Regions from separate parts of the Blautia sp. MSK20_18 genome, predicted to be linked through region 2. Evidence: predicted binding sites of a transcription regulator. Region 2 holds the regulator's gene; each other region holds the start of a gene.
The links. Region 2 encodes NrdR, which represses ribonucleotide reductase genes. Its sites were predicted from a motif close to CACAANATNTTGTG; they were not measured.
Positions count from the first base shown of each region.

Region 1 (10,226 bases), on a different contig from region 2:
TCCCGGCTCACCATGATGGATCGCGTAGGCGATCGCCTCTTTACGATCCGGGATCTCTACATATTTTCCATCTGTTTTTGCCATTCCGATCTTAATATCATCGATGATGGCCTGTGGATCCTCATCTCGCGGATTATCTGAAGTAATGATGGTCAGATCTGCCATCTTTCCTGAAACCTCACCCATTTCATAACGGCGCAGCTTGGAACGGTTTCCGCCACAGCCAAACAGGCATACCAGTCTGTGCGGATCATATTCCTTCAGTGTTCCAAGAAGGCTCTCCAGCGCCATGGCATTATGTGCGTAATCGATCATCAGTGTGAATTCGTCAGATACCTTGATCATCTCAATACGGCCTTTGACCCTGGCCACCTTCAGAGCTTTGATGATATTCTCCTCGGATACCTTAAAATGACGGCAGATGGCAATGGCAGTCAGAGAATTGTAAATGCTGAACTTACCTGGAATATCGATCTCCACAGGAAAATCCATAAGTCCCTTAACATGATAGGAAATTCCCAGATAGCCCTTTCTTCCAACGAGTCTGGCGCCCTCTGCACGGAGATCTGCTTTTTCGGAAAATCCATAGGTTTCAAGTTTACAGGTGTGGCCTTCGATAATGCGGTCAAAGTGTTCATCGTCACGATTTACGATACCAACCTTACACTGTCTGAGAAGCATGGATTTGCAGTGCAGATAATCATCAAAGTCCTTGTGCTCATTCGGTCCGATATGATCTGGTTCAATATTTGTGAAAATTCCAAAATCAAACACAAATCCCTGGGTTCTGTGAAGCATCAGTCCCTGTGAGGAAACCTCCATAACGACCGCATCGCAGCCTGCTTCTACCATATCATGAAAATATTTCTGTACCATATAGGATTCCGGTGTCGTGTTGGCTGCCGGGATATGCTTCTCCCCGATAACAGCCTCGATGGTTCCGATCAGACCAACCTTATATCCGGCATTCTCAAGGATCGATTTCACCATATAGGTTGTAGTTGTTTTTCCTTTGGTTCCGGTGATACCGATGGTTTTGAGCTTTTCTGCCGGATGTCCGAACCATGCTGCTGAAATAAAGGCCATGGCGTAACGGGTATCCTCTACCTGGATCACTGTCACATCCTCCGGTGCCTCCACCGCTTCTTCCACGATGAGTGTCTTCGCACCCTTTGCCACAACATCAGGTATAAATTTATGTCCATCCACGACCGCACCTCTGATGCAGATAAAAAGGCTCCCTTCTTCTACTTTGCGGGAATCATATACAACAGAAGAAACCTCCTGCTCTGTACTTCCCTGAAGGCATTTGTATTCAAGATGTTCCAATAAGGATAAAAGATTCATTTTTCTCCTCCATCTTCCCTTTTTCCGGTCTGACGGCAGCACACCGGAGGCGGGAAATATACTGTTCTTATTTTCTGTACATACCATATAGAATAGCACACCTCCCCCCTGTTTTCAACGTTTCTTTGAGGTACGGCCGCCTTGTAAAATATCAGCTTGTTACTGTTCACTCCGTTCTCAGTAACATCAGCTTTTTCCATAAATATCCGCATATTTTTTCCGGAGCCAGATGCCGCCCAGCACAGTCACCAAAGCTGTCACTGCCAGAAGCGTCCACAAATCCCTCCTGGTATCATCTCCGGTCTTCGGATGTGTGGACGCAGTTCTTGCCATCTGTATCTGACCGGAAGCCGGACCCTGGTCATCTCCCTGCAAAGGCAGCCCTTCTTCCGGCGTAATAGCCACCTCTCCTTTTACCATGACAGAAGCGGAGGCCTCCATCAATCGCTCTCCGGTTTCCTGGCTTGTGACCGTCACCTGGTTAAAAAGCTTCTGATCCGCTGTTTTTCCCGGGATCTTCACCACAGCCTGAAGAGAAACTGCCTCTCCCGGCGGGATCTGTTGGATCATTGCCTTTGTACGGCTGCTGTTGAGCGTTACACCTTCCTGCTCCAGAAACTGTGCATGGATCCCTGCTGCCTGAAAGCGCTCCGTTCCCACAACCGAATGAAGCGTTTTTTCACCGGTATTCACGATACAGATCTGATAGGTCACAGTCTCACCCGGTGCAGCGGTTTCTTTGTCTGCAGTTTTCTTTACAGAAAGATCCGCCTTCAGTGCCTCCAGACCATTTATAGTGGAAGCGTTCTTCCGGATCACCTCCTCCACTCTGTCCTTCACCCTGGCCTCTGCTTCCACCTGGTGCTCCAGATCTTTTTCCTGTTCATCCAGAAGCGGCGCCTGTACATAAAAGCTCCTGCTCTCTCCGGCTTTTAATTCTGCAAATTCCGCCACAGCCCCTTCTGTTAGAAGGCCTTCTGCATCTTCCCACAGCTGCCGGATCTTAGGGCATGAAAGGCTGCTGGTCAGACGGATATCTGCAAGATCCAGCTTTCCGGTATTGGCTATCTCTACCTGATAACGGATGGTCTGCCCTGCTTTCATTTTTTTATTCTGTGCAATTACCGACAATTCCATATCAGCCTCAGCAGCCTCCACGTCCAACATAGGCGAGATCCCCTCTGCGATCACCAGCTTTTCCCCGTTTTCTTCTGTCATGAGAAAGGTTCCCGCACCGGTACAGTCCTTCTGAAGCGGTTCCTCCTGAATCACAGGATAACTGCTTTTCTCTGCCGGAAAACGGTATTCCTGCCGCAGGATCAGCGGGATACGGAAAAAAATCTCATCCTGCCCGTTCTGCTCCACGTTCAGCACGCTTTCCAGCTTTGTGATCTCTGTAGCTTCACCGCTCTGGCTCCTTACAGAAATCTGCTGTGCAGCCATATTTTTCGGGACAGAATCCGTTTCCGGAACAAAATACTCCGAAATATACGTGACCAGCGTCAGCTTTTGCGTCTCCTCAAACTCACCTTCCTCTTCATTCCCTACATTTTCCCCTCCGGTCGACGTTCCTTCCGGTGTGAGCGGACCCGTTTTCTCCTGCTCTTCATCCTCCGGCTGTACTGTTTCCCCGGATGCCAGCTGCTCCACGTGCTCATATCCTTCCTCCATTTCTATTCCGATTCCTTCCACAACCTTATCCACCGGCAATTCCTGTTCTGGCTCTTCTTCCTGCTGCCAATCATCCTCTGGCAGCTCCTGTTCTGACTCCTTTTCCTGCTGCAAGTCATTCTCTGGCAGCTCCTGTTCTATCTCTTCTTCCTGCTCCACCGATGGATCTTCAATCTTCTGAAGTTCATCGCCCCACTTCTCATTTTTCTCCTTATCCTCCGAAAACCTTCTCCCGGACAGCCATTCATTCAGGCCGCGAATCCGGATCCCAAGCTCCGCCTGTCCGGATTCTATGTCTTTCCAGAACACACTCTGATCGATAAACGGTGCCTGTCCCGGCAAAAAATCTGCTCCCAGAGTCAGCTCCGGTTCTATTGTTCCTCCCAGCATGGCTCCTGCCAGCACTGTCACAATTCCGGCTTTCTTCATCTGTTTCCATATTCTGTTTTTCATGGCTCTTCCTCATTTCTGCCTGATCTGGCATTTCTTATACACATGTTTTTTTTACAGAAACTTACTTTTCCACAGACAAAGGCATCCCTCCCCGGCAAATGATGCATGATCAATATTTTTTTCGATAAAATAAAATGGATTTCTGCATCGAAACGATGCGTGAACAGATCCCGCAGAATGCAGGATCAAGACTTTTTCAATGTATCACATTTTCAGACCATGCGCAACCGGATATAAAAATTATAAAGTTTGTTTAAACTTTCTTTATAAATTTTCCATTTCTTTTAGATTAACGACATATTTTAAACATATTTTCTCTATATAATAGGTGTTGGATAGATGAAAAACCACTCTCTATCTCCCCCCTCAAAAAATAGTAGGAATCAAACCGTCTGACTGGATCAGGCGGTTTTTCCTGTCTCGGAAAACACTCGATTTTCTATTGCATTTCCCACATAGGTCTTTTATAATAAAATATAATATTCGTGCATCGTTTTCGATGTACTCGTTACTGAATACAGTAACTGATTTCATTCCAATTTTTAAGAGAAACGAGGTATTTCCTATGAGCGAAAAAACCGTAGTAGTTGCATTAGGCCACCGGGCACTTGGCACCACACTTCCAGAGCAAAAAACAGCTACAAAACTCGCAGCGAAGGTAATCGCAGATCTGGTAGAGGAGGGAACCCGCGTAGTGATCTCCCACAGCAACGGTCCGCAGGTAGGGATGATCCACACCGCAATGAATGAATTCGGTAAGGCACATCCTGATTATACATTTGCACCAATGTCCGTATGTTCCGCCATGAGCCAGGGTTATATCGGCTATGACCTTCAGAACGCCATCCGTGCTGAGCTTATCTCCAGAGGGATCTACAAACCGGTCAGCACAGTTCTGACACAGGTTGTCATCGATCCATACGATGAAGCATTTGCAGAGCCAGAGAAGATCATTGGACGTGTTCTTAACGCAGAAGAGGCCGAGGCTGAAGAAGAAAAAGGAAACTTTGTCACAAAGGTGGGCGAGGGCCAGTACAGACGTATCCTTGCAGCACCGAAGCCACAGAAGATCGTAGAGATTGAAACCGTAAAGGTCCTCTCTGCAGCAGAGCAGATCGTCATTGCCGCAGGCGGTGGCGGAATCCCGGTTCTTGAGCAGGGAACTCAGCTGAATGGTGCCAGCGCCATCATCGAGAAAGACCTGGCAGCAGGACTTCTTGCAGAAGAACTGAACGCTGACACTCTGATGATCCTTACAAGCGTCGAGAAAGTAAGCCTTGACCATAATACGGATCACGAATCTTATCTGGATACTATTTCCACAGAAGATGCCAAGAAATATATTGCCGGCAAACAGTTTGCGGCAGGCTCCATGCTTCCTAAGATCGAAGCAGGTGTTTCCTTCGTGGAGAAGGGAACCGGACGCCGTACCATCATCACAGACATGGCCCATGCAAAAGACGGCTACCGTGAGAAGACCGGAACTATCATTAAATGATCATTTTACGGACTCAGAATACAAAGTGAACTATAAAACTTCACTTTACATAAAAATATCCCGCAGACGGCTGCTGGTCTTACCGGCAGCTCTGCGGGATATTTTTATATTGTCTGGCTGTCCGATCACTGTTCCACAGTTGATCGGACAGCTAGCATTTACATAGATTTTCGCTCAGCGATCTCAGCCATCTTCGCCTCATTCAGGCGGGTATCTCCATGGACACGGCTGTAGGAAAGATATCCGTTCATACGGTCGATCTTGGTCAGATTTCTGGAACCGCAGACAGGGCATACATCCATCTCCAGTTCCTCATGACCACAATCGTCACAGTATGCAAGAGAAAGGTTCACTCCCTCATAATATCCCAGATCCATGGCTCTGCGGATCAGTGTACGGATAGCTTCCTTATTGTAGCCGATCGGATAACGTACATACTGAATCTTACCGCCATTGCAGAGCTCCCAGAAACGTCCCTCCAGATCCTGTTTCTCGATCGGAGTCACATCCTCTGTTACATGGCAGTGGAAGCTGTTGCTCACATATGGTCTGTCAGAAACGCCCTCAATGATTCCATACATCTTACGGAACTGCTCTACCTGCAGGCCACAAAGACTCTCTGCCGGTGTTCCGTAGATCGCATAAAGATAACCATCTTCCTTCTTGTACTGATTTACCTTGTCATTGATATATTTCAAGACCTCCAGAGCAAACGCCCCATCCTCGGCAATGGATTTGCCATTGTAAAGTTCCTGAAGCTCATTTAACGCTGTGATACCGAAGGAAGCTGTCATAGGCTTCAGGATCTTGCCAATCTTTTCATTCGGTTTCAGATGTCCGCCGTAGAAACCGCCTTCACAATATGCAAGCGGGTTGGTGGATGCACGCATCTGTCCCAGATATTCGTAAGTGCGAATATGCAGGTTACGGATCATTTCCAGATAGAAATCCAGAACCTCATAAAAATCTCTGCTCTCCGCTCTGGCTTTTGCAAGGATCATCGGAAGATGAAGGCTTACCGCACCAATGTTAAAACGTCCCACAAAAACAGGCGTATCATTCTCATCCGCCGGCTCCATACCGCCACGCTCATACCACGGACTTAAGAAAGCACGGCATCCCATCGGGCTGATGACCTTCTTGTATTTCCTGTACATACTGGAAATATAGCCTGCGCCGGACATAGACAGCCAGTCCGGATACATGGTTTTGGAGGAACACTCCACACCGGCCTCAAAAATATCCTCACAGCACTTTCCGGGACCATGGATCTCTTTGTCATAAAGGAATACGATCTTCGGGAAAAGTACCGGTTTCTTGTGTCCGGCCTTACCCTGTCCTCCCTGATGGACCTCAAGAAGGGAAATCGTACACATCTTCTCAAACTGCTCGGTTCCGAGACCAAGTGTCACCGTAACAAACGGATAATCACCTCTGGAAGAACCGACGGTATTCAGCTTGTACTCAATTCCCTGCCAGCCCTGGTCATAATCCCTGCGGACCTTATCAAGAGCATACTCAATAGCTCTCTCCTCACGGCCACTCCAGCTCTCATCCGAGTATTTCATAAATTCGGAAATATATTTATCATAGCTCTTCTTTGCATACGGTGCCAGGATCTTATCAACCTCCGGCACTGTAAAGCCACCATACTGCTGTGCTGCTGTACTGAGAATGATATCCCCCATAACATCAAAGGCTGTATCCAGAGTCTTCGGCTCGTTATACCAGACATTGCCCATCTCAAAACCGCCACTTAAAACAGCTGCCACATCGAACAGACAGCAATTCATGGTATCCAGACGTGCAGACTGGTCATGAATATAAATGTAGCCGTCCTTACATGCCTGAAGCTCATTACGGTTCATAAAAAACTTCCGATAGAGTTCCTTGTTCAGCTCATTAAAGATCAGGCTTCGTTTCGTGGCAACAAGGGCGCTGTCTGTATTGGCATTACTTTTATCACCGATATAACGGATCGCCTGACTCTTGGTATAGACATCATCCATCATATGGATAAAATCCAGCTTGTAATTCCGATAATCACGGTAGCTCTTGGCAACTGCCGGATTCACACGCTCCAGAGCCCCCTCCACGATATTGTGCATCTCCTGGATCTCAATCTCATTCTTTCCAAGGGAATCCGCATGCTCCTGGGCAAAACGGCAGATAAAATCCTTCTCCTCGTCTGAAAAAGTATAAAGAATACGCTCTGCGGATTTGTTCACGGCAGCCACGATCTTCTGCGGATTAAACTCCTCTCTTGTCCCGTCTTTCTTGATTACATATAACATTGCTCATCCCTCCCTGTGCTATATATAAGTCGCTATGCAAAATACTATATATAGTACCTATATCTTCTATATATTGTTTTTCATCTATATGTTGTGCTAGGCATGAGTATAACACAGCTGAGGAGAAAAGAAAAGGGATATTTCTGTATACACGAAAATACAGACACTTAGCACTGCCTGATCTCACTGCAGAAATATTCTCACAAATTTGTTCCGATCCAGTCTGCAAGAAAATCCCATAATTTCGGAAGCAGAATGGCCAGTGTCACTATAAACCATATGATCCAGCCTGCCCCGCTGCTTTTCTGATCTTTTTTTTGCTGTTTTTTTCCCTGATCTAAAACTTCTGCACGATTTCTGCCCACCGTTGTTTTATTCCTGGTATTAACTGCCGCAGCAGTCTTACGTCCGGCTGCTGCACCTGTATTCCGGCTTCTGGTTAGATTCCGATTCAAATCGGTATTGCGGCTTGCATTCGTATTCCGATTTATATTTGTATTCCGGTTTGCGTTCGTATTCCGGTTTACGTTCGTATTCCGGTTTACGTTTCCGTTATGTTGTGTTGTTTGATCAGCATCCTGTCCATACTGCCGCATCATATCCCGCACTTTGGCGGAAGCATGTTTATAATGTATCTCCCGGGGCTCATTCAAATGATATAACACCTCATCATTTCTGTAAGGCATCCCACATAATGAACACCTGCCATTTACAACCTTACCCCCACAAACCTGACACCTTTGACCTGCCATAAGCTCCCTCCATTCTATCCGTCAAAACGGATATTTATATTTCCGTCGTAAACATAAGCATTCTTTTTTCAGTATATCACACCAGGCATTTAATACCCAGCATTTTTCTACGATACCCCAAAAGACTTCCCCTCTCATTATATTGCCACTCCACCCATTTTCTGCTATAATACCCCACAGAGCAATAAGCCTAAAAATCATCAGGAGGAGCCGATAATGAATACAATCACAATCCCCGCAACCTATCATGCAGACCTGAACCTCCATGACACACAGATTGCGATCAAAACAGTAAAAGATTTCTTCCAGCAGACACTCTCACAGAAGCTGAACCTTCTTCGAGTATCCGCTCCAACATTTGTAGCACCGGAATCCGGCCTTAATGACAACCTTAATGGTGTAGAGCGCCCGGTAAGCTTTGATATCAAGGCTATCGAAGGAAGCAACGCCGAAATCGTACACTCCCTTGCCAAATGGAAACGCTACGCACTGAAAAAATACGGATTTTCTCACGGAGAAGGTCTTTACACAGATATGGTAGCCATCCGCCGGGATGAAGATCTGGACAATATCCACTCTGTTTACGTAGACCAGTGGGACTGGGAAAAGATCATCTCCAAAGAAGAACGTTCCATGGAGACTCTCAAGGAAACCGTACGCACCATTTACAGTGTCCTTCGTAAAACTGAGAAATACATGGCTGTACAGTATGACTACATCGAGGAGATCCTTCCGAAGGATATCTTCTTTATCACAACTCAGGAGCTTCTTGACATGTATCCGGACTGTACACCGAAGGAACGTGAATATCGGATCACCCGTGAAAAGGGCGCTGTCTTCCTTATGAAAGTCGGCAAAACCCTCACCAACGGCGAGCGCCACGACGGACGTGCCCCGGACTATGATGACTGGGAACTGAACGGTGATATCCTCGTATACTATCCGGTACTTGACATTGCCCTTGAGCTTTCCTCAATGGGAATCCGTGTTGACGAGGACGCACTTGACCGCCAGCTTACCGAAGCAGGCTGTGATGACCGAAGAGAGCTTCCATTCCAGAAGGCCATCCTGAACAAAGAGCTTCCGTACACCATCGGTGGTGGTATCGGACAGTCTAGGATCTGTATGTTCTTCCTTCGTAAAGCACACATCGGAGAAGTACATGTCTCTCTCTGGCCGAAGGAGATCACAGATGCTGCAGAGACACACGGACTTCAGCTTCTCTAAAACAGCCTACAGATTTATTTATAATTTTCGCGGAAATGAGGTAATAACGTGAACATTCTGTTTTTTCTGATTCCCAAAAGCGAAGTAGCCTACATCTTTGAGGATGAAACTCTTCGCCAGACCCTCGAAAAAATGGAGCACCGCAAGTACTCCTGCATTCCTATCCTCACCATGGACGGCAAATATCTCGGCACCATCTCAGAGGGAGATCTCCTCTGGGGCATGCGCCGTGCAGATATCCACGACATCAAGGAAACAGAGGGAATCCCGATCATGGCGATCCCACGCCGTGCCACCTACAAACCGGTCCATGCAGATTCCAATATGGAAGATCTCCTGGATCGCGCCATTAATCAGAACTTCGTACCGGTGGTAGATGACCAGGGCTCCTTCATCGGGATCATAACCAGAAAATCTATCATCAAATACTGTTACAACGAAATAAAAGCCGCACAAAAAACTGCCGGTGAAGAAATCCACTGAGCAGCGGAAAGAAAAAAGATTTTTTTGCAACTAGCACTACAAAAAACGGATGCTTTATCTCCTGCAGCATTTCCACAGGAGGATCAAGCATCCGTTTTTAATATTCTTATATTTATAATGTCATTATAATGTCTTTGAAAGAAACTCTCGAAGTCTCTTATTCTTTGGATTTGCAAAGAATTCCTTAGGAGAATTTTCTTCCTGGATCTTTCCTTCATCAATGAAGAGGACTCTGGTTGCCACCTCGCGGGCAAAGCCCATCTCATGAGTTACCACAACCATGGTCATGCCGGATCTTGCAAGCTCCTGCATCAGTTCCAAGACCTCTCCTACCATCTCCGGATCAAGAGCAGATGTAGGCTCATCAAACAGCATCACGTCCGGGTTCATAGCAAGAGATCTTGCAATGGCGATACGCTGCTTCTGACCGCCGGAAAGCATGTCCGGATAGGAATCTGCCTTATCCGGAAGACCTACTCGCTCCAGAAGCTCCAGTGCCGT
Region 1 is NZ_JAJCGR010000008.1:55,074-65,299, forward strand. Features, by position in the region: gene LI091_RS06765 (UDP-N-acetylmuramoyl-L-alanyl-D-glutamate--2,6-diaminopimelate ligase) at 1-1,347, opposite strand, end outside; gene LI091_RS06770 (hypothetical protein) at 1,344-1,547, opposite strand; gene LI091_RS06775 (DUF11 domain-containing protein) at 1,534-3,471, opposite strand; gene arcC (carbamate kinase) at 4,037-4,969, shown strand; gene nrdD (anaerobic ribonucleoside-triphosphate reductase) at 5,128-7,263, opposite strand; gene LI091_RS06790 (hypothetical protein) at 7,464-8,015, opposite strand; gene asnA (aspartate--ammonia ligase) at 8,232-9,242, shown strand; gene LI091_RS06800 (CBS domain-containing protein) at 9,291-9,725, shown strand; gene LI091_RS06805 (amino acid ABC transporter ATP-binding protein) at 9,849-10,226, opposite strand, start outside.
Region 1: the regulator NrdR is predicted to act here: its motif matches at 7,306-7,319, upstream of nrdD (anaerobic ribonucleoside-triphosphate reductase).

Region 2 (10,226 bases):
GGGATGCAATCGATGTATGTTTATATCCATCCATAACAAGACGGTCATAGATCTCATCAGAAAAGATGATCAGCTCATTTTCTCTTGCAATGTCTGCAATCTGTTCCAGGATCTCCTTCGGATATACTGCACCTGTAGGGTTATTGGGATTGATGATAACGATCGCCTTGGTCCTTGGTGTGATCTTGCTCTTGATATCCTCAATATCCGGATACCAGTCAGACTGTTCGTCACAGATATAATGAACTACATTTCCGCCTGCCAGTGTTGCAGTAGCTGTCCACAGCGGATAATCCGGAGCCGGGATCAGGATCTCATCCCCGTTATCAAGCAGCGCCTGCATACAGAGGTTGATCAGTTCACTGACACCATTTCCCGTATAAATATCATTAATGGTAACTCCCGGGATCCCGCGAAGCTGTGCATACTGCATGATCGCTTTTCTTGCAGAAAAAATGCCCTTGGAATCGGAATATCCCTGGGAAGTACGAACATTACTCAGCATATCCAGGATCACTTCCTGAGGTGCTGAAAACCCAAATGGATACGGATTACCAATATTCAGCTTCAGAATCTCCATTCCATCTTCTTCCATTCTGGCAGCCTCATCCACAACCGGTCCGCGCACATCGTACAGCACGTTGTCAAGCTTTGATGATTTCCCGAATGTTCTCATAAAAACCACTCCTCTTCTAATTTTCACTATTATTTAACCATTTTAATTTCATAGTCAAAAAATATTTATTCTATATCATCTCACATTTAGGCTTTCAACGCAAGAAATAAAAATTTAAAAAAATTAAATTTAGCACTTCCCTTTTTTAGCATGTTAATGTATAATAGCACTCGAATTTAGTTTTCAACGCAATTTAATATGTGATGAGGAGGAAACAACAATGTCTTACACAGAAGAAGTTTATGAAAGAGTTGTAGCACAGAATCCTGGCGAGCCAGAATTCCATCAGGCAGTTAAGGAAGTTCTCGATTCCCTTAAAGTCGTAATTGACAAAAATGAGGAAGAGTATCGTAAACTTTCTATCCTTGAGCGTCTTGTAGAGCCAGAGAGGATCATCTCCTTCAAAGTACCGTGGATCGATGATAACGGAACTGTACAGGTTAACAAGGGATATCGTGTTCAGTTCAACAGCGCCATCGGACCATACAAAGGCGGCTTAAGATTCCATCCTTCTGTAAATCAGGGTATCCTGAAATTCCTTGGTTTTGAGCAGACCTTTAAAAACTCTCTTACAGGCCTTCCGATCGGCGGTGGAAAAGGTGGCTCCAACTTCGATCCTAAGGGTAAATCTGACAGAGAGGTTATGGCATTCTGCCAGAGCTTTATGACAGAGCTTTGCAAATATATCGGCGCAGATACAGATGTTCCGGCTGGTGACATCGGTGTCGGCGGACGTGAGATCGGTTATCTCTTCGGACAGTATAAGAGAATCCGTGGCCTTTATGAGGGTGTCCTTACAGGAAAGGGTCTTTCCTTCGGAGGTTCCCTGATCCGTACAGAGGCTACCGGTTACGGTGTTGTATACATGCTCAACGAGATCGCCAAAGCTCACAATGATTCCGTAGAAGGAAAAACAATCGTTGTAACAGGTTCCGGTAATGTAGCTATTTACGCTGTTGAGAAAGCTACTCAGCTTGGTGCCAAGGTTGTTGCAATGAACGACTCCAACGGATATGTCTACGATCCGAACGGAATCAACCTTGACGTCGTAAAGGATATCAAAGAAGTAAAACGTGGACGTATCAAAGAATATGCAGACCGTGTTGAGGGTGCTACCTACACTGAGGGACTTGGCATCTGGAATATCAAATGTGATATCTACCTTCCATGTGCTACTCAGAACGAGCTTGGTCTTGACGGAGCTAAAACACTGGTTGCAAATGGCTGCAAATACGTCGTTGAAGGTGCAAACATGCCTACTACTCTTGATGCAACAACATACCTTCAGGAGAACGGTGTTCTCTTCATGCCTGGTAAAGCCGCAAACGCTGGCGGTGTTGCCACATCTGCACTTGAGATGAGCCAGAACTCCATGAGACTTTCCTGGACAAGAGAAGAGGTTGATGAGAAACTCCACCACATCATGATCGATATCTTCCACAAAGCTGATGACGCTGCTAAACGTTACGGTATGGAAGACAACTATGTTGTAGGTGCAAACATCGCCGGCTTCGAAAAAGTTGTTGACGCTATGAAAGCTCAGGGTATTGTTTAATTAAGTTTCCTGAATCATTAATGTATATTTATAGCAGGGACCGCAGAGGATTTTTCCCAGGCGGTTCCTGTTTTTTTGTATCCACTTTTACGATCTCTGAAAAATCGAACATTCATGTTTCAAAAAAGGCCGGTTGTCTTTTGACAATCGGCCTGAAATCTCCTGCATTTGCGGTCTATTCATTTAATCTCTTAATTGATCAGCTTCTTCAGCTCATCCATAAAGGTACTGACATCTTTAAACTCTCTGTATACAGACGCAAAGCGTACATACGCCACCGCATCCAGATCCTTCAGATGCTCCATAACGATCTCTCCGATCTTGGTACTGCTGATCTCACGGTCTTCTGACCGGAAAATATCTCCTTCTATGGAATCGATCATCTCTTCCACTCTCTCAATGGGAATGGGGCGCTTATAGCAGGCACGAAGAACACCATCCTGGATCTTGGAACGTTTATAGCTTTCCCGGTTCTGATCCTTCTTGATCACAGTCAGCGGAATCGTTTCCACCTTCTCATAAGTTGTAAAACGCTTTCCGCAGGCATCACAGAGACGGCGGCGGCGGATGGAATTGGTATCCTCTACAGGTCTGGAATCTACAACTCTTGTATTATCCTGGTTACAGAACGGACATCTCACGGAACTCTCCCCCTTTCCGGATCAGTAAATCATTACTAAATTCGTTTTTATTATAAAATAAATGCACATAATGTGTCAATAATCGGACTTGCATAAATTTTACAGATTTTCCATAAAATCATACCAGGTGATGAATTTATGCGCATCTGTGAGCTGAAACAAAAAGAAGTGATCAATATCCATACCTGCCGCAGTCTTGGCTGCCCTCTTGATGTGGAATTCTGCTGTGAAACCGCACGTCTGAAAGCCCTGATCATGCCGGAACCGGGAAAATTTTGCTGGTGTTTTTCCAAAGAAAATGAATATTCCATTCCATGGGACTGCATCCGCCAGATCGGCGAAGATATCATCCTTGTTGATTTCCGTAATGAAAAACTGCTGTCCGGAGAATAAATACCTCCTTATTGTCAAGGCCCTTTATTTTTTATATTTTCCCTGAAAAAGTATATTTCAACCGCCCTCTGAGAATCATCTTAATGTACTGACAAGACAAGGAGGATTCTAAGATGGCACTGAATAAAGTTGAAATCTGCGGAGTAAATACCTCAACCCTTCCCGTTCTCGATCAGGAAGAAAAGGCGGAGCTCTTTAAAAGAATCAAAGCTGGCGATGAAGAAGCCAGGGAATTGTACATCAAAGGCAATCTGCGGCTTGTTTTAAGCGTGATCCGGCGTTTTCAGAACAGCAGTGAAAATCCGGATGACCTTTTTCAGATCGGTTGCATCGGCCTGATCAAAGCGATCGATAATTTCGACACCACTCTTCAGGTAAAATTTTCCACCTATGCAGTTCCCATGATCATCGGAGAGATCCGAAGATATCTCCGTGATAACAACAGCATACGGGTCAGCCGTTCTCTGCGGGATATCGCTTACAAAACCATCTATACCCGGGAAAACTATATGCGGCAGCATCTCAAAGAGCCTACCATTGCAGAAATCGCTGATGAGATCGGTATCGACAAGGAAATGATCGTCTATGCCATGGATGCGATCCAGAGCCCGGTAAGCCTTTTTGAGCCCGTGTATTCCGAAGGCGGAGATACCCTATATGTTATGGATCAGATCAGTGATAAAAAGAACCTGGAAGAAAACTGGGTGGAGGATATTTCTCTTCGAGATGCCATGAACCGGCTTGGAGAGCGTGAACGTCACATTATCGATCTCCGCTTCTACGAGGGAAAAACCCAAATGGAGGTAGCTGATGAGATTGGTATCTCCCAGGCTCAGGTCAGCCGACTGGAAAAACATGCTCTTCGCAGTATGCGAAACTATCTCCGGAATTGATTCATCTCTCTTCAGACAAAAAGCTGCAGCAGAATATCTGTTATCCTGCCGCAGCTTTTATCTCTTATTTCAGCGCTTTCTCAATTTCTTCGATCACGATCCGAAGCGCCTTCAGCCTTGCATATTTCTTATCTACGGATTCCAGAATGTGCCATGGTGCATAAGCAGTGCTGGTTTTCTGAAGCATCTCATCTACTGCTGTTTCATACTGATCCCATTTTTCACGGTTTCTCCAGTCCTCATCCGTGATCTTCCACTGTTTTTCCGGATTGCTCTGGCGGTCGTTGAACCTGGCAAGCTGGGTGTCCTTATCAATGTGGACCCAGAATTTCACGATCACAGCGCCCCAGTCAGAAAGCTCCTTCTCAAATTCATTGATCTCATTGTAGGCACGTCTCCAGTCATTCTCGCTGCAGAAGCCCTCCAGACGTTCTACCATCACTCTTCCGTACCACGTCCGGTCAAAGATGGCAATGTGACCATCCTTGGGAAGCCTTGTCCAGAAACGCCACAGATAATGACGGGCTTTTTCATGAGGCTCCGGACTTGCGATAGGATGTACCTCAAATCCACGGGGATCAAGAGCCTCCGTGATCCTCTTGATATTTCCTCCCTTTCCGGCAGCATCCCAGCCTTCATAGGTGATGATCACAGGCACTCTTTTTCGGTAAAGACGGTTATGCAGACTTCCAAGCTTTGCCTGCAGTTCCTTAAGCTCTGCCTTGTACTCTTCATCCCCCACTTCTTTTCCATCCAGAGGAATCTCGCTTAATCTGGGCATCTCCACCAGAGGAAAAACATTCTGCAGGATCGGCACTGCATGTTTGCTGTTTTCCATGGCAACCTCTATATTGCTAATCATGGTTTCCAGTACCTGCAGTTCTGCCCACTTCCGGTCACCGGCATCGACAATATACCATGGAGCCGCAGATGTATTGGTATCCTGCATATACTGGTCGAAAATCTTTCTGCACTTCTTATAATGATCATTCTGCCAGAGATCATATTCATTGACTCTCCATCTGGTATCCTTGCTTTCCAGAAGGATGCCCATACGTTTTTCCTGTTCTTTCCGGTCGATCTGCATAAAAAATTTCAGGAGTACATATCCATTATCCGTCAGCTGACGTTCAAATCTCCGGATACTGTCAATCCGTTTTGAATAATTGTCACCCTTCAGCTTTTTATCCATACGTTCACGACAGGTCTGATCCATCCATCCTGAATCCAGGAATGTAAACTTGCCCGCTTCCGGGATTTCCCTGAAATATCGGTAAAGAAATGGTTTCCGAAGTTCTTCCTCTGTAGGTGCTGACATAGTCGCAACTTTGAAGAAACGAGGATCGATATTCTTGATCACCTTACTTATGGTACTTCCTTTTCCGGAAGCTCCCCAGCCTTCAAACAGCACGATCACCGGAATCTTATGCTCTTTCAGAGCCATCTGCAATTCATATAATCTGGTTCTTGCAGCACTTAAACGCACTTTGATATCCTCTTTTTCCGGAATCTGTTCCGGGTTCCAGTTTTTCAACATCTGCATCGTCCTTCCTTGAATTTTTTGAATATTCATATTATACCACAGAAGATCTTATTTTACGATAATTTTTACATAATTTTAACCTTTAGCCTCACAAAAGCAAACAAATTGCACAACAAAAATCATTCATAAGCATCGAAAATCTTTTTAACCTCTTGACATTTTTGTCGCCGCTTCATACAATAGACGCTGATTGTTATTTTTTTAACTTCATAAAAAAGCAGTGCCTGAAAACTGTTGAAATAATAAAGATCAAGGAGCCGATCATGAAACTCACAGAAAAACTTCTGCAGAAAATGGAACAGAAAAAAGAACTCTATGGCGATGGCATCATCATGCCGGACGGGGATTACCGTCTGATCCAGGATGGACACTTAAAAACTCTCATGTCCCTTCTTCCATATACAGAAAACGAAATCTGGAAAATGATCCCCGATGATGATTCCGCACTTTTCTGGCTGGTAGAAAAAACAAGCTGCGTACTGACCGATGTCAATTCCACAATCGGAATGAAGATGACCCCCGCACAGCAGAAAACCTACGAAGCACTTTCCAGTCGCGGGATCATCTCTGATGAATATTATGATCTTACCAAACAGCGGGAAAAAGTAAAAGCTGCCCGGGCTAACGCCTGAGCAGCTTTTATTTATATCTGTCAGTCCTCATACCCTTCCAGAAAAGAATGTTTCACTCCATCTTTTTTGTATGCGATAACTGTATGAAGATTAACATTTTCCACACTTCGGAAAATATTACTTTCTACATGTGGATTTACCTTCTTAAGTTCTGCGATCAGATTCTTGATCTCCATTCTCTTGGAAACACTGGTACCATCTGTACGGCAGGTAGTACAGGTATCGGTAAATTTACATGCACACTGGATAAAATGAAGGTCATTATAATCTCTCCAGTGTTTGATATCTGCCTCCCGGATCAGATACATAGGACGGATCAGCTGCATTCCCTCAAAATTTGTACTATGGAGCTTCGGCATCATAGTCTGTACCTGCGCTCCGTAAAGCATTCCCATCAGGATCGTCTCGATCACATCATCATAGTGATGTCCAAGAGCGATCTTGTTGCAGCCAAGCTCCTTTGCCTTGCTGTAAAGATAGCCCCTTCTCATACGGGCACAGAGATAGCATGGGGATTTTTCTATATTATAAACCGCATCGAAGATCTCAGTCTCAAACACTGTGATCGGAATCCCGAGAAGCCTGGCATTGTGCTCGATCACCGCACGGTTTGCCTCATTATATCCCGGATCCATCACAAGAAACACCAGTTCAAAGGGAAACTTGTTATGACGCTTCAGTTCCTGGAACAGTTTGGCCATCAACATAGAGTCCTTACCACCGGAAATACAGACTGCTATCTTATCTCCCGGCTTCACCAGCTCATAATCGTTGATTCCCCTGGCAAATCTGGAAAACAGCTGCTTATGGAACTTTTTGCGGATACTCAGCTCGATATCCTTCCGCCGCTGTTCCATTGCATCATTTTCCTCTTCTTCACTGTTCTCTTTACCGGATTCTTTCTGCATCTGCTGAAAAAGCCATCCTGTATATCCACCTTTCAGGCTCAGTGCGGGAATTCCTTTTTCCCGGAGCATCTCTGCACCCTCCTGGCTGAAAAGCCCTCTTGTACAGTAAAGGACCGGTATCTTATCCCCCTTCAGTTCTTCTGCCCGCTCTTCCAGTTCCTGTTCCGGAACAGAGATTGCTCCCGGGATCATTCCATATTCTACAGTTACTTTATCACGGGTATCTATCAGAAGATATTTCCCCCGTTCTTTCTCTATCTGGTCAAAAGAAATCTCCAGTGTTTCTTCATTCATACTGCTATTATTCCTTTCCTTACATTTTCAAAGTTTCTGGTTCATATTGTAAGCCTTCCCGTCAAAAACCTCAAGAAGATTTTCCCGAAGGTTCCCGCGTTATTGGAATGCTGCTGTTCACTTTGTTCTCAACAACCCAGCCTGTACTTTTTTCTGAAAATCAGTTATAATATTTTTGTTTGTAAAAAAATTTTCACCAAGGAGGATACCGGAAATGAAAACACAGAATCAGACTATGCTCTCTGAGAATACACTGACATCCCGGCCCACAGATATTATTGCGGGATTTCCTGTACGTCCCGGGTTTTTTGAATTAAATGGCGCTACTCCTCTTTCCAACGGAGTCAACTTTACCGCACATACCCGCCACGGTACATCCTGCGAGCTTCTTCTTTTCCACTACGGAGAAGAGGAACCCTTCGCAGTCCTTCCTTTTCCCAATGCCTGTCGTATCGGTGATGTCTACTCCATGATCGTCATGGGACTGGACATCGAAGATCTGGAGTACGGCTACCGCATTGACGGTCCTTACGAACCGGAAAAGGGTCACATCTTCGATAAGACAAAGGTTCTTCTTGATCCTTATGCCAAAGCCGTTGCCGGTCAGCGTGAATGGGGCCAGCAAAAGATCGGAAGCTATCATGCCCGTGTGGTACGTGATTCCTTTGACTGGGAAGACATGCCGCAGTCCACCCGTAAGATCAGTGACCTGATCATCTATGAGCTTCACGTCCGCGGCTTTACACAGGATTCTTCTTCCGGTGTTATGCACCCGGGAACCTTTGCCGGTCTTCGTGAAAAGATCCCTTATCTCAAGGAACTGGGGATCAACGCCGTAGAGCTGATGCCGATCTTCGAGTTCGACGAGAATATGAATGCCCGTACTGTAAATGGCAAACGGCTTCTGGAATACTGGGGATACAATTCTGTCAACTTCTTTTCTCCAAACACCAGCTACGCTTCCAAGCCGGAGCATAACTGTGAGGGAACTGAGCTGAAAGAGCTGATCCGTGAGCTCCACGAAAATGGCATCGAAGTAATTCTTGATGTTGTATTCAATCATACCGCCGAAGGAAACGAGCTGGGAAAAACCTTCTGCTTTAAGGGCTTTGACAATAAGGTTTATTATATGCTGACTCCAGAGGGAAATTACTACAATTTCAGCGGATGTGGAAATACTCTGAACTGTAACCATCCCATTGTACGTCAGATGATCCTTGAATGCTTACGTTACTGGACCATCAACTACCGTGTGGACGGCTTCCGCTTCGATCTTGCCAGCATTCTCGGACGCCATGAGGACGGTTCTCCACTTAACAATCCGCCCCTTCTGGAGCTTCTCGCTTACGATCCGGTCCTTAGAAATGTCAAACTGATCGCAGAAGCCTGGGATGCCGGCGGGCTGTATCAGGTTGGTTCTTTCCCTGCCAGCCGCAGATGGGCTGAATGGAATGGCCGTTACCGTGACTGCCTCCGTTCCTTCCTGAAGGGAGATTTCTGGAATGCTTGGGACGCTGCATGGAGTATTTCCGGTTCCGGTGATCTGTACGGAGGCTTTTATTCTGATCATAATGACAATTATGCAGGATACAATTCCTGTGTCAATTTCCTTACCTGCCACGATGGCTTCACCATGTATGATCTTTATTCCTACAATGAAAAACACAACGAAGCAAACGGCTGGAATAACACCGACGGTTCCAACGATAACCGCAGCTGGAACTGTGGAGAAGAGGGCGATTCCACCAACCCCGAAGTGCTCTCCCTCCGCTTCCGCATGATACGAAATGCCTGTGCTGTACTGATGTCCAGCCGCGGAACCCCGATGTTCCTTGCAGGTGATGAATTCGGAAACACAAAACACGGAAATAACAATACCTACTGTCAGGATAACGAAACCTCATGGATCAACTGGAAGCTTCTGGAGAAAAATCACGATCTTTTTGAATTTTTCAAATTTATGATCCGGTTCCGTAAAGACCACCCTGTTATCTCCCGGAAGCTTCCCAACGCAGTATGCGGTATGGAAAATATCCACACTCATAACATTGACGCAAGGGATGTGACCATTCCAAGAGATGCCCACACCTTCGCTGTAAGCTTTGCAGGCTATGATAAGAGCAAAGGCACTGATGACCTGATCTACATTGTGATCAACGCATACTGGGAGGACGTAACGGTCACACTTCCGGAGCTTGCCCGTCCCGGTGCATGGTATCTCTGTGTCAACACGTTCGGTGACGGAAATGGCCGTTATTTCTACGAAAAAGGCCAGGAGCCACGCATTGAACACGATTTCTGCATGCGGCCCAGATCCGTTGCCATCTTTACCGGCCGCAATTATTAGAATTTATATCAGGGGCAAAATTCTTTTTGTCCCTGTCTGAAAGAAATGGAGTATTTTGAATGGAATTAAAAAACAGAACTTTGTCCAATTTTGCAGAACTTGTAGAAACAGGTGAATGTAAAAAATTCCGCGGTCGTCTGAAGACAGGCATCGACCTTGGTACTGCCAATACCGTTCTTGCCGTTGTCGACCGGAATAACCGTCCCATAGCCGGAATTTCCGCACCATCCCATGCGATCCAGGATGGAGTGATCGTCAATTACTATGAATCTGTCCAGCTTGTGACAAAGCTTAAAAATGAGCTGGAGGAAAGGCTTGGCACAGAACTTATTTACGGTGCTGCT
Region 2 is NZ_JAJCGR010000007.1:72,897-83,122, forward strand. Features, by position in the region: gene LI091_RS06290 (aminotransferase class I/II-fold pyridoxal phosphate-dependent enzyme) at 1-676, opposite strand, end outside; gene gdhA (NADP-specific glutamate dehydrogenase) at 897-2,231, shown strand; gene nrdR (transcriptional regulator NrdR) at 2,423-2,872, opposite strand; gene LI091_RS06305 (YlmC/YmxH family sporulation protein) at 3,011-3,265, shown strand; gene sigG (RNA polymerase sporulation sigma factor SigG) at 3,379-4,158, shown strand; gene pap (polyphosphate:AMP phosphotransferase) at 4,223-5,695, opposite strand; gene LI091_RS06320 (hypothetical protein) at 5,965-6,333, shown strand; gene LI091_RS06325 (ATP-binding protein) at 6,354-7,535, opposite strand; gene LI091_RS06330 (glycogen debranching protein) at 7,750-9,882, shown strand; gene eutJ (ethanolamine utilization protein EutJ) at 9,942-10,226, shown strand, end outside.

Region 3 (10,226 bases), on a different contig from region 2:
CAGACCACAGGATCAAGCTTACCCTTCATCGTCTTGAGAATATCCTTAACGGAGATCTGGATGAGATCATTGACAGTCTGATCGCAGCAGACCAGGCAGTAAAGCTGACAAAGCTGAATGAACAGGAGTAAGCGCTGATTACAGCTACAGAGTTCAAAAAATTATAATAAATCAGGAGGAAACGAAAATGAAAAAGACAGCACTGGTGATCATGGCAGCCGGTATCGGCAGCCGTTTTGGAAAAGGAATCAAGCAGCTTGCACCGGTAGGCCCGAAGGGCGAGATCATTATGGACTATTCCATCCATGATGCACTGGAGGCAGGATTCAACAAGGTCGTATTTATCATCCGCAAAGACCTTGAAGATGAATTCAAAAAAGTGATCGGAGACCGTATCTCCAACATTACAGAAGTTGCTTATGCATTCCAGGAGATCGACGATCTTCCGGGCAATTTTACAAAACCGGCGGACCGTACCAAGCCATGGGGAACCGGACACGCTGTACTGGCAGCAAAGAAAGTCCTTTCCGAGCCATTCGCTGTGATCAATGCAGATGACTACTACGGAAAAGAAGCCTACGTAAAGGTACATGACTACCTGGTACAGGATCATCCGCAGGATGGCCCGATGCACATCTGCATGGCAGGTTTCCGCCTTGGAAATACATTAAGTGACAACGGAAGCGTCACAAGAGGAGTGTGCCATATTGAGGATGGCAAGCTTGTGGGCGTTACAGAGACACATAACATCTTCAAGACAGCAGACGGCGCAGAGACAAGAAATGACGATGGTACAGCAGAAACACTGGATACAAAGAGCCTTGTTTCCATGAATATGTGGGGACTGACACCGGAATTTATGGAGATCCTTGAGAAAGGCTTCGTTGAGTTCCTTGGTGGAATCGAAGAGGGAGACATCAAAAAAGAGTATCTTCTTCCTGAGCTTATCGACCAGCTGATCCATTCCGGAAAAGCAGCGGTAGATGTTCTTGAGACAAAGGACGAGTGGTTCGGTGTTACCTATCAGGAGGATAAGGCATCTGTACAGGCTGCATTCAAAAAACTTACAGATGACGGCGTTTATCCGGAAGGACTGTATCAGTAATAAAGGAGAACATTATGGGTAAATATTTCGGAACAGATGGTTTTCGTGGTGAAGCAAATGTAAAACTTACAGCAGATCATGCATTTCGTGTGGGACGTTATCTCGGCTGGTATTACGGCAGAGATCACAAGGCGAAGATCGTGATCGGCAAGGATACAAGAAGAAGCAGTTACATGTTTGAGTATGCCCTTGCGGCAGGACTTACCGCATCCGGAGCAGATGCCTATCTGCTTCATGTAACCACAACTCCAAGTGTATCCTATGTGGTACGTACAGAAGATTTTGACTGCGGTATCATGATTTCCGCAAGCCATAATCCGTTTAATGATAATGGAATCAAGGTCCTTAATGAGAACGGACAGAAGATTTCCGCAGATATTGAAGCACGTATCGAGGCATATCTGGACGGCGAGATCGAGGAGCTTCCGCTGGCAACCGGAGAAGATATCGGCTGTACTGTGGATTTTGCATCCGGAAGAAACCGTTATATCGGACATCTGATCTCTATCCCATGCCATGATTTCAAAAATATCAAGGTTGGGCTGGATTGTTCCAACGGAAGCTCATCCGCCATTGCTAAGAGCGTTTTTGACGCACTTCGTGCAAAAACCTATGTGATCAACAATGAGCCAAACGGAACCAACATTAACCGTGGCTGCGGTTCCACACACATTGAAGTTCTGAGACAGTTCGTGGTAGATAAAGGCCTGGATATCGGTTTTGCATATGATGGTGACGCAGACCGCTGTATCGCCGTAGACCACCGCGGAAACATCATTGACGGTGATAAGATCATGTATGTGTGCGGCAAATATTTAAGAGAGAAAGGCCAGCTCAACGGAAATACAGTTGTAACAACCGTTATGTCCAATCTTGGTCTTTACAAGTCTCTGGAGCGTGAAGGCATCGACTATGAGCAGACTGCAGTTGGTGACAAATACGTTGCCGAGAACATGATGGAAAACAATTACAGTATCGGTGGTGAACAGTCCGGACATATCATCTTTAGCCGCTATTCCGCTACCGGTGACGGGATCCTGACTTCTCTTATGATCATGGAGGCATGTGTGGATCAGAAGGCCACACTCTGCGACCTTGCAAAGGAGATGAAGGTTTATCCGCAGCTTCTCCGGAATGTGCGTGTTTCCGACAAGAAAACAGCACTGGAGAACGAAAAGGTAAAAGCAGCCATTGAGGCAGCCGCAGAGGCACTTGGCGATGACGGACGTATCCTGGTACGTGAGAGTGGTACAGAGCCGCTGATCCGTGTTATGGTAGAAGCGGGAACGGATGATCTCTGCCATAAATATGTAGATAGTGTTGTTGATGTGATGGAAGCCGAAGGGCTTGTTGTAGAATAAGGAATTCCATGAAAAAAACAAAGACCGTATTGATTCTTGCAGCCGTTACAGGAGCCTTGCTTCTGGGCGGCTGTGGCAGTGAAAAAACAAAAATATATGAACAGGCCGGAAAGGATCTTTCCCAGGGAAGCTACAAGTATGCCCTGGAGGAGTACCAGAGCTCGATCCAGAACGGAGTGAAGTTGGCACAGTCCTATCGCGGGGCAGGTATCGCAAGCCTGCGTCTTGGCAAATATGAGGATGCGGTGAATAGCTTCACGGAAGCTCTGAACTGCGATAAAGTAAGCAAAAGCCTTCGTAAGGATATCCTGTCCTACCGGGCTACTGCAGAGCTGAAGTCTGGAAAATACGAGGATGCCATGGCAGACTGCCAGACACTTGGAGAAGATTTTTCCATGGATGCAGGCAGTTATTTTCTCACCGGAAAGGTTGCCCTTGCCATGGATTCCTACGAAGAAGCCGCATCTAACTTCAAACAGGCCTATGGAGAAGATTCCACCTATGATATGGCGATCGAGATCTATGAGGCATATCTGGACAAGGATATGGAAGCGGACGGAACCAGATATCTGGAAGCTGCTCTTTCTTCTGAGGCCAAGGATGCCCAGGACCACTGTGACAGAGGCCGTGTCTACTATTATATGGAAGACTACAGCAACGCAAAAAAAGAGCTTCTGGAAGCAAACAAGAAGGATAATACGGAAGCATTGCTTCTTCTGGGAATGGTATATCTGGCCCAGGATGACGTGGAAAATGCTCAGGCAATGTACAAGCAGTATATTTCCGCAGTGGGTGATTCCGCCAAGGGCTATAATGGTCTGGCACTGTGCGATATCCGAAGCGGAGATTATGATTCCGCTCTTGATAACATCACAAAAGGTCTTCCGACAGCTACCACAGACGAGATGCAGAGTCTTCTGTTCAATGAGATCGTAGCCTATGAAAAAAAGCTGGATTTTGCTACTGCACTGACCAAGGTCCAGGAATATATTGAGATGTTCCCTGAAGATTCCGCTGCAAAAAAAGAGCGGGCTTTCCTGAAAACCAGAACGTCTTCGGAGGGCTGATATGGAATATTTTGAGGAAATACAGGACAGGGTTATCCTGATCGGTGTCCAGGCAGATCGGGGGGATGACATGGAGGAATCCCTGGATGAGCTTGGAGAACTTGCGGCTACGGCAGGTGCGGCGGTTGCAGGAAGGATCATTCAGAATCGTGAGGCCGTACATCCGGGCACCTATATCGGAAAGGGCAAGATCGAAGAGGTAAAAGGTCTTCTCTATGCCCTGGATGCCAATGGTGTGATCTGTGACGATGAGCTTTCTCCTGCCCAGATGAATAATCTGGAGCGGGAGCTGGAGTGCAAGGTTATGGATCGTACCCTGCTGATCCTTGACATTTTTGCGAAGCGTGCCGTCACAAGTGAAGGCAAGATCCAGGTAGAGCTTGCACAGCTTCGTTACCGGTCTGCACGTCTTGTGGGACTACGTTCTTCTCTTTCGCGACTTGGAGGAGGAATCGGAACCAGAGGCCCTGGTGAGAAAAAGCTGGAGACAGACCGTCGTCTGATCCGGAACAGGATATCCGCACTGAAGCAGGAGCTTTCCCAGGTAGAAAAGCACAGAGAGCTGATCCGTTCCAGAAGAGCTGTGGGAAATCTGAAGACAGCAGCCATTGTTGGCTATACCAATGCAGGAAAGTCAACGCTTCTGAATACACTGACAGGCGCTTCAGTGCTTTCGGAGGATAAGCTGTTTGCCACACTGGATCCGACTACCCGTCTTCTGACACTGGATGACGGACAGCAGCTTCTTCTTACGGATACCGTAGGCTTTATCCGCAAGCTTCCCCACAATCTGGTGGAAGCCTTCAAGAGTACTCTGGAGGAAGCCAAATATGCGGATTATATCATTCATGTGGTAGATGCATCCAATCCTCAGGCGGAGATACAGATGCATATCGTATATGAAACCCTGAAAGAGCTTGGTGCTCTGGGAAAAAAGACGATCACACTTTTTAACAAGCAGGACCGTGTTTCCGGGGAGAGCTTTCGGGATCTCCGAGCAGACCATACGCTGAAGATTTCCGCACGGACAGGAGAGGGGCTTGAGGAATTTAAGCAGCTTCTTTCTGAGATACTGGCAGAAGGACAGATTTATATGGAACGGCTTTTTCCTTATTCGGAGGCCGGTCAGATCCAGCTGATCCGTGAGTATGGACAGCTTCTTTCGGAAGAGTATACCGAAGGAGGGATTGCTGTAAAAGCAAGAGTTCCGCGAGAAATCTATCCGAAAGTCACATAATGTTAAAATATCTACTCAGTACCATATATAGTACCGAGAACAAAACGGGCACTATATATGGTGCTTTTTATGTTGACGCAAAGAGGCGTGTCTGATACAATAAGCCTACAGCGCTTTGAACACAGATCGTGAAACGGAGTGTGTTCGTAAGCAGGCAAGTGAGGCGGAATGAAATATCCGCTTATAAATAAATGCATGAGGGAGGCATTTTCTTATGTTTCAGGTAGTAAAAAGAGACGGTGAATTAGACGAATTTAAAATGGGGAAGATCACTGCGGCAATTGATAAGGCATTTGATGCCAAAGGTAAGAATTACAGTTCGGATATGATCGATCTTCTGGGACTTCGTGTTACAGCGGATTTTCAGAATAAGATCGAGAACAACCGGATTTCTGTTGAGGATATCCAGGACAGTGTGGAGAACGTGCTGATCCAGGCCGGATATTCTGATGTTGCCAAGGCGTATATCCTTTATCGTAAGCAGCGTGAGAAGATCCGCAATATGAAATCCACCATCCTTGACTATAAAGAAATCGTAAACAGCTATGTAAAGGTTGAGGACTGGCGTGTAAAGGAGAACTCAACGGTTACTTATTCTGTAGGAGGTCTGATCTTAAGCAACTCCGGAGCAGTTACCGCAAACTACTGGCTGTCTGAGATCTACGACAACGAGATCGCAGATGCACACAGAAATGCAGATATCCATATCCATGATCTGTCCATGCTGACCGGTTACTGTGCAGGCTGGTCCCTGAAGCAGCTGATCCGAGAGGGACTTGGTGGTATTGAGGGTAAGATCACTTCTGCACCTGCAAAGCATTTAAGTGTACTCTGCAACCAGATGGTGAATTTCCTGGGTATCATGCAGAACGAGTGGGCGGGCGCACAGGCATTTTCATCCTTTGATACTTATCTGGCACCTTTTGTAAAGGCAGACAACCTTTCCTATCCGGAGGTTAAGAAATGCATTGAGTCCTTTGTATATGGCGTAAATACTCCAAGCCGCTGGGGCACTCAGGCACCATTTTCCAACATTACACTGGACTGGACCGTTCCGGACGACCTTGCAGAGCTTTCGGCTATCGTAGGCGGCAAGGACATGGATTTCAAATATAAGGACTGTAAGAAAGAAATGGATATGGTCAATAAGGCATTTATCGAGACCATGATCGAGGGAGATGCCAACGGACGTGGATTCCAGTATCCGATTCCGACCTACTCCATCACAAAGGAATTCGACTGGTCTGATACCGAGAACAACCGTCTTCTCTTTGAGATGACTTCCAAGTACGGTACTCCGTATTTTTCCAATTATATCAACAGTGATATGAAGCCAAGCGACATCCGCAGCATGTGCTGCCGCCTCCGTCTGGATCTCCGTGAGCTCCGCAAAAAGAGTGGTGGATTCTTTGGCTCCGGTGAGAGCACAGGCTCTGTAGGCGTTGTTACCATCAATATGCCGCGTATCGCATACCTTTCCAGAACGCCGAAGGAATTTTATCAGCGCCTGGACCACATGATGGATATCTCCGCAAGATCTCTTCATATCAAGAGAGATGTGATCAGTAGGCTTCTGGATGAGGGACTGTATCCGTACACGAAGAGATATCTTGGAAGCTTTGACAATCATTTTTCCACCATCGGTCTTGTGGGAATGAACGAAGCGGGCTTAAATGCCTGCTGGCTGAAAAAGGACATGACAGATCCGGAAACCCAGAAGTTTACAAAAGAGGTTCTGGAGCATATGAGAAGCCGTCTTTCAGACTATCAGGAGCAGTATCCGGGAGAGCTTTTCAACCTGGAGGCAACACCGGCAGAGTCCACTGCATACCGTCTTGCCAAACACGACAGAAGCCGTTATCCGGATATCAAAACAGCAGGAAAAGAGGGCGACACTCCGTATTACACAAACAGCTCTCATCTGCCGGTTGATTACACTGCGGATATTTTTGACGCACTGGATATTCAGGACGATCTGCAGACTCTGTATACTTCAGGAACCGTATTCCATGCATTCCTTGGGGAGAAGCTTCCGGACTGGAAGGCAGCGGCAGCGCTGGTACGTAAGATCGCAGAGAATTATCGCCTGCCCTATTACACCATCTCACCGACCTATTCCGTATGTCAGGAGCATGGCTACATCAGCGGCGAGCATTTCACCTGCCCGAAATGTGGAAAGAAGGCTGAGGTTTACAGCCGTATCACAGGATATTACCGTCCTGTACAGAACTGGAACGATGGTAAGGCCCAGGAGTATAAGAACCGTACCCTCTATGATATTACCCATTCCCAGCTGAAAAAGGTCCATACCAGTGTGATGACCATGAAGGGTGACGAGGTGGAGATCCAGCCTGTGGAATCTCATAAATATCTTTTTACGACCAGCACTTGTCCGAACTGTCGTATGGCAAAGAAAATGCTGGAAGGCGAAGAGCTGGAGATCATCGATGCTGAGCAGAATCCCGAGCTTGTCAAGCAGTATGGGATCCGTCAGGCCCCGACGCTTGTCATTACTGACGGGGCGAAGGTTAGGAAGTATGTGAATGCTTCTAATATACAGAAGTATGTAGACGAAGAGTTGGATTGAGTTTTTTGCCAAAATAACTGTAAGTAAAAAATGGATGGCTGGACGCATGTCTGTTGGATGTGTGTCTGGCCTTTTTTATATTGGGAATTTTATGTTATGATATTTTATGTTTGAGATTTGGGGCCTGGAAAAGATGGTTGACATTTCATGTCGAGATGGGTATACTTATACCTGAATTTAATGATTAAAAGCGTTACGCTTTAATGTATGAATGTATACGCAAAACGCTCCATCCCGGAAGGGCCCCGCTGGGGAAGGGATTCACTTCCACCAAATTTCATGCTAAAATAAAAAAAGAAAATAAAAAAGAATAACAGAAAAGAGGAAAATTATTATGGTAAAACAGAACATCGTCTTCGTAGAAAACACTCCAGGCAGTCTTCAGAAAGTTACAAAGATTCTTGCAGAGAATCAGATCGATATCTACGGTTTCGGCTGCTTTGACGCACCGGAGTTTGCAAACTTCCGTATGGTATGCGACAATCCGGAAAGAGCAGATGAGATCATGGCTGAGCATGGATACATGACTCGTATCACACAGGCTATCCTGGTAGACCTTCAGGATGAGATCGGTGGGTTAGACAAGCTTCTTAGTGTCATGGGCGACAGCAACGTAAACCTTCATTACATCTACACCTTCTTCCACAGAGGCCTGAAAGTTCCGGTAGCGATCATGCACTGTGAGGATCTTCTGGTTGCAGAGAGTGTTCTCCGTAACAATGGATTCCAGGTTCTGAACCGCCTGGTAGATCCGGATGGAGAAGCAGAGGCGTAATCAATCGCATAAAAGGGACAAACAGGAATGAAGTATCGTATTTTTATTGTAGAAGATGACGAAACAATCGCGAATCTTCTGAAAAAGCATCTCAGTTCCTGGGGATATGACGTTTTTCTGGCTGAGGATTTTTCCAATATACTGCAGGAATTTGCGGGGAAAGATCCTCAGCTTGTTCTTCTGGATCTGAAACTTCCATTTTATAATGGCTTTCACTGGTGTGAGGAAATCCGAAAGGTTTCCCAGGTGCCGGTGATCTTCATCTCCTCCGCAGCGGATAACATGAACATGGTCATGGCCATGAGCCGTGGAGCCGATGACTTTATTGCCAAGCCTTTTGATATGGACGTACTGGTGGCCAAGATCCAGGCAATCCTCCGCAGAACCTATTCCTTCGGAAACCCGGGAAATGTCCTGGAACATAAAGGCGCGGTTCTCAATCTTTCCAGAGCGACACTGACCTGGAACGGGGAGGAGACGGAACTGACCAGAAATGAACTGCGTATCCTGGAACTGCTTTTTTCCCAGGCAGGGAAACCGGTATCCAGAGATGCCATTATGACAAAACTGTGGGAAAGTGACAGCTTTGTGGATGACAACACCCTGACCGTAAACATTACACGCCTTCGCAAAAAACTGGAGGCGGCAGGCCTTGTGGATTTTATCATCACGCGAAAAGGTCTTGGATATATGGTGTGAGGTTTTTATGGAATCATTTCGAGCATATTTAAAACAGACAAAAATTTTTTTCATCGCCTGTGTTTTTATGGCGGCTGTGTCGACAGCAGTGATCTGCCTGTACCAGCTTCCCCTGGAGGCGGCGGTCTATCTGGCAGTTCTGTGGCTGGGAGCAGGAGCTGCCGTTTTTTTATACGGTTATGCCTGTTACAGACAGAAGGTGCAGAACTTAATCCTGGTGGAAAAAGCTCCGGAGATTAATCTGGACCGGCTGGGCGAGACCACCGATGAGGTGGAGCTTCTTTACAGGGATATCATCCGGAAACTGGACGGCATGCGGATGGGTGCGGAGACAGAACGGCAGCGTTCTCTGGAAGAAATGACCGATTACTACACTATGTGGGCACATCAGATCAAGACGCCGATCTTTGCTCTACGCCTGCTGCTTCGGGAGGAGCCGGAGGAGAACCGGGAGTCCGGGGCACAGCTTTTTCGCATTGAACAGTATGTGGAGATGGTGTTGGGCTACCTTCGCACGGAGGACATGTCCGCCGATCTGAAGCTGACCCGATGCTCGCTGGATCGGATCATCCGGGAGCAGATCCATAAATACGCAGGGATCTTTGTGTCAAAAAAGCTTTCGTTATCATATGAGGGGACAGATGCGATCGTTCTTACCGATGAAAAATGGCTTGGTTTTGTCATTGGACAGATTCTTTCCAATGCGTTGAAATATACAAGAACGGGCGGCATTGAAATCTGGCTGGAGGATGAGCGTGGAAACAGGGTATCTGAGAATCCAAATTTGAAGCAGAATACGGCTCCGGGGATTTGTAATACGGCCCCGGCAACTCTGGTCATCGCAGACTCCGGCATCGGAATCCAGCCGGAGGATCTTCCGCGCATCTTCGAAAAAGGCTACACAGGCGTCAATGGACGGGAGGACAACCGTGCTACCGGGATCGGTCTGTATTTAAGCCGGAAGATCCTGAGAAAACTGGGTCACGAGATCACTGTGGATTCCCAGGTGGATAAAGGCACGGAAGTTCGGATGAGCCTGTGGAAAAAAGATCTGGAGATGTATTAACCTTACACAAATGTAAGCTTCCTCCGTAAAATGTAAGCCACTTCGATGGCAGCCGCCGGAGAATTTTCTTATACTGAAACCATAACATAGCGTTTCGGGTAATTCTTACATCAGGTTCGATCGCTTTAGAACATGATGCACGACTCCCTGGATCGCTGTAAATACAGATAAGAAAGGAATTAGCGTATGGCATTACTGGAAGTAACAAATGTAAAAAAGATATACAGCACCCGCTTCGGCGGAAATAAAGTGCAGGCACTTTTCAATGTGACATTTTCGGTGGAAGAAGGAGAATATGTGGCGATCATGGGAGAGTCCGGTTCCGGAAA
Region 3 is NZ_JAJCGR010000008.1:72,608-82,833, reverse strand. Features, by position in the region: gene prfA (peptide chain release factor 1) at 1-131, shown strand, start outside; gene LI091_RS06880 (nucleotidyltransferase family protein) at 188-1,105, shown strand; gene glmM (phosphoglucosamine mutase) at 1,120-2,466, shown strand; gene LI091_RS06870 (tetratricopeptide repeat protein) at 2,475-3,533, shown strand; gene hflX (GTPase HflX) at 3,535-4,770, shown strand; gene LI091_RS06860 (ribonucleoside triphosphate reductase) at 4,985-7,357, shown strand; gene LI091_RS06855 (ACT domain-containing protein) at 7,692-8,132, shown strand; gene LI091_RS06850 (response regulator transcription factor) at 8,160-8,831, shown strand; gene LI091_RS06845 (sensor histidine kinase) at 8,839-9,897, shown strand; gene LI091_RS06840 (ABC transporter ATP-binding protein) at 10,084-10,226, shown strand, end outside.
Region 3: the regulator NrdR is predicted to act here: its motif matches at 4,820-4,833, upstream of LI091_RS06860 (ribonucleoside triphosphate reductase).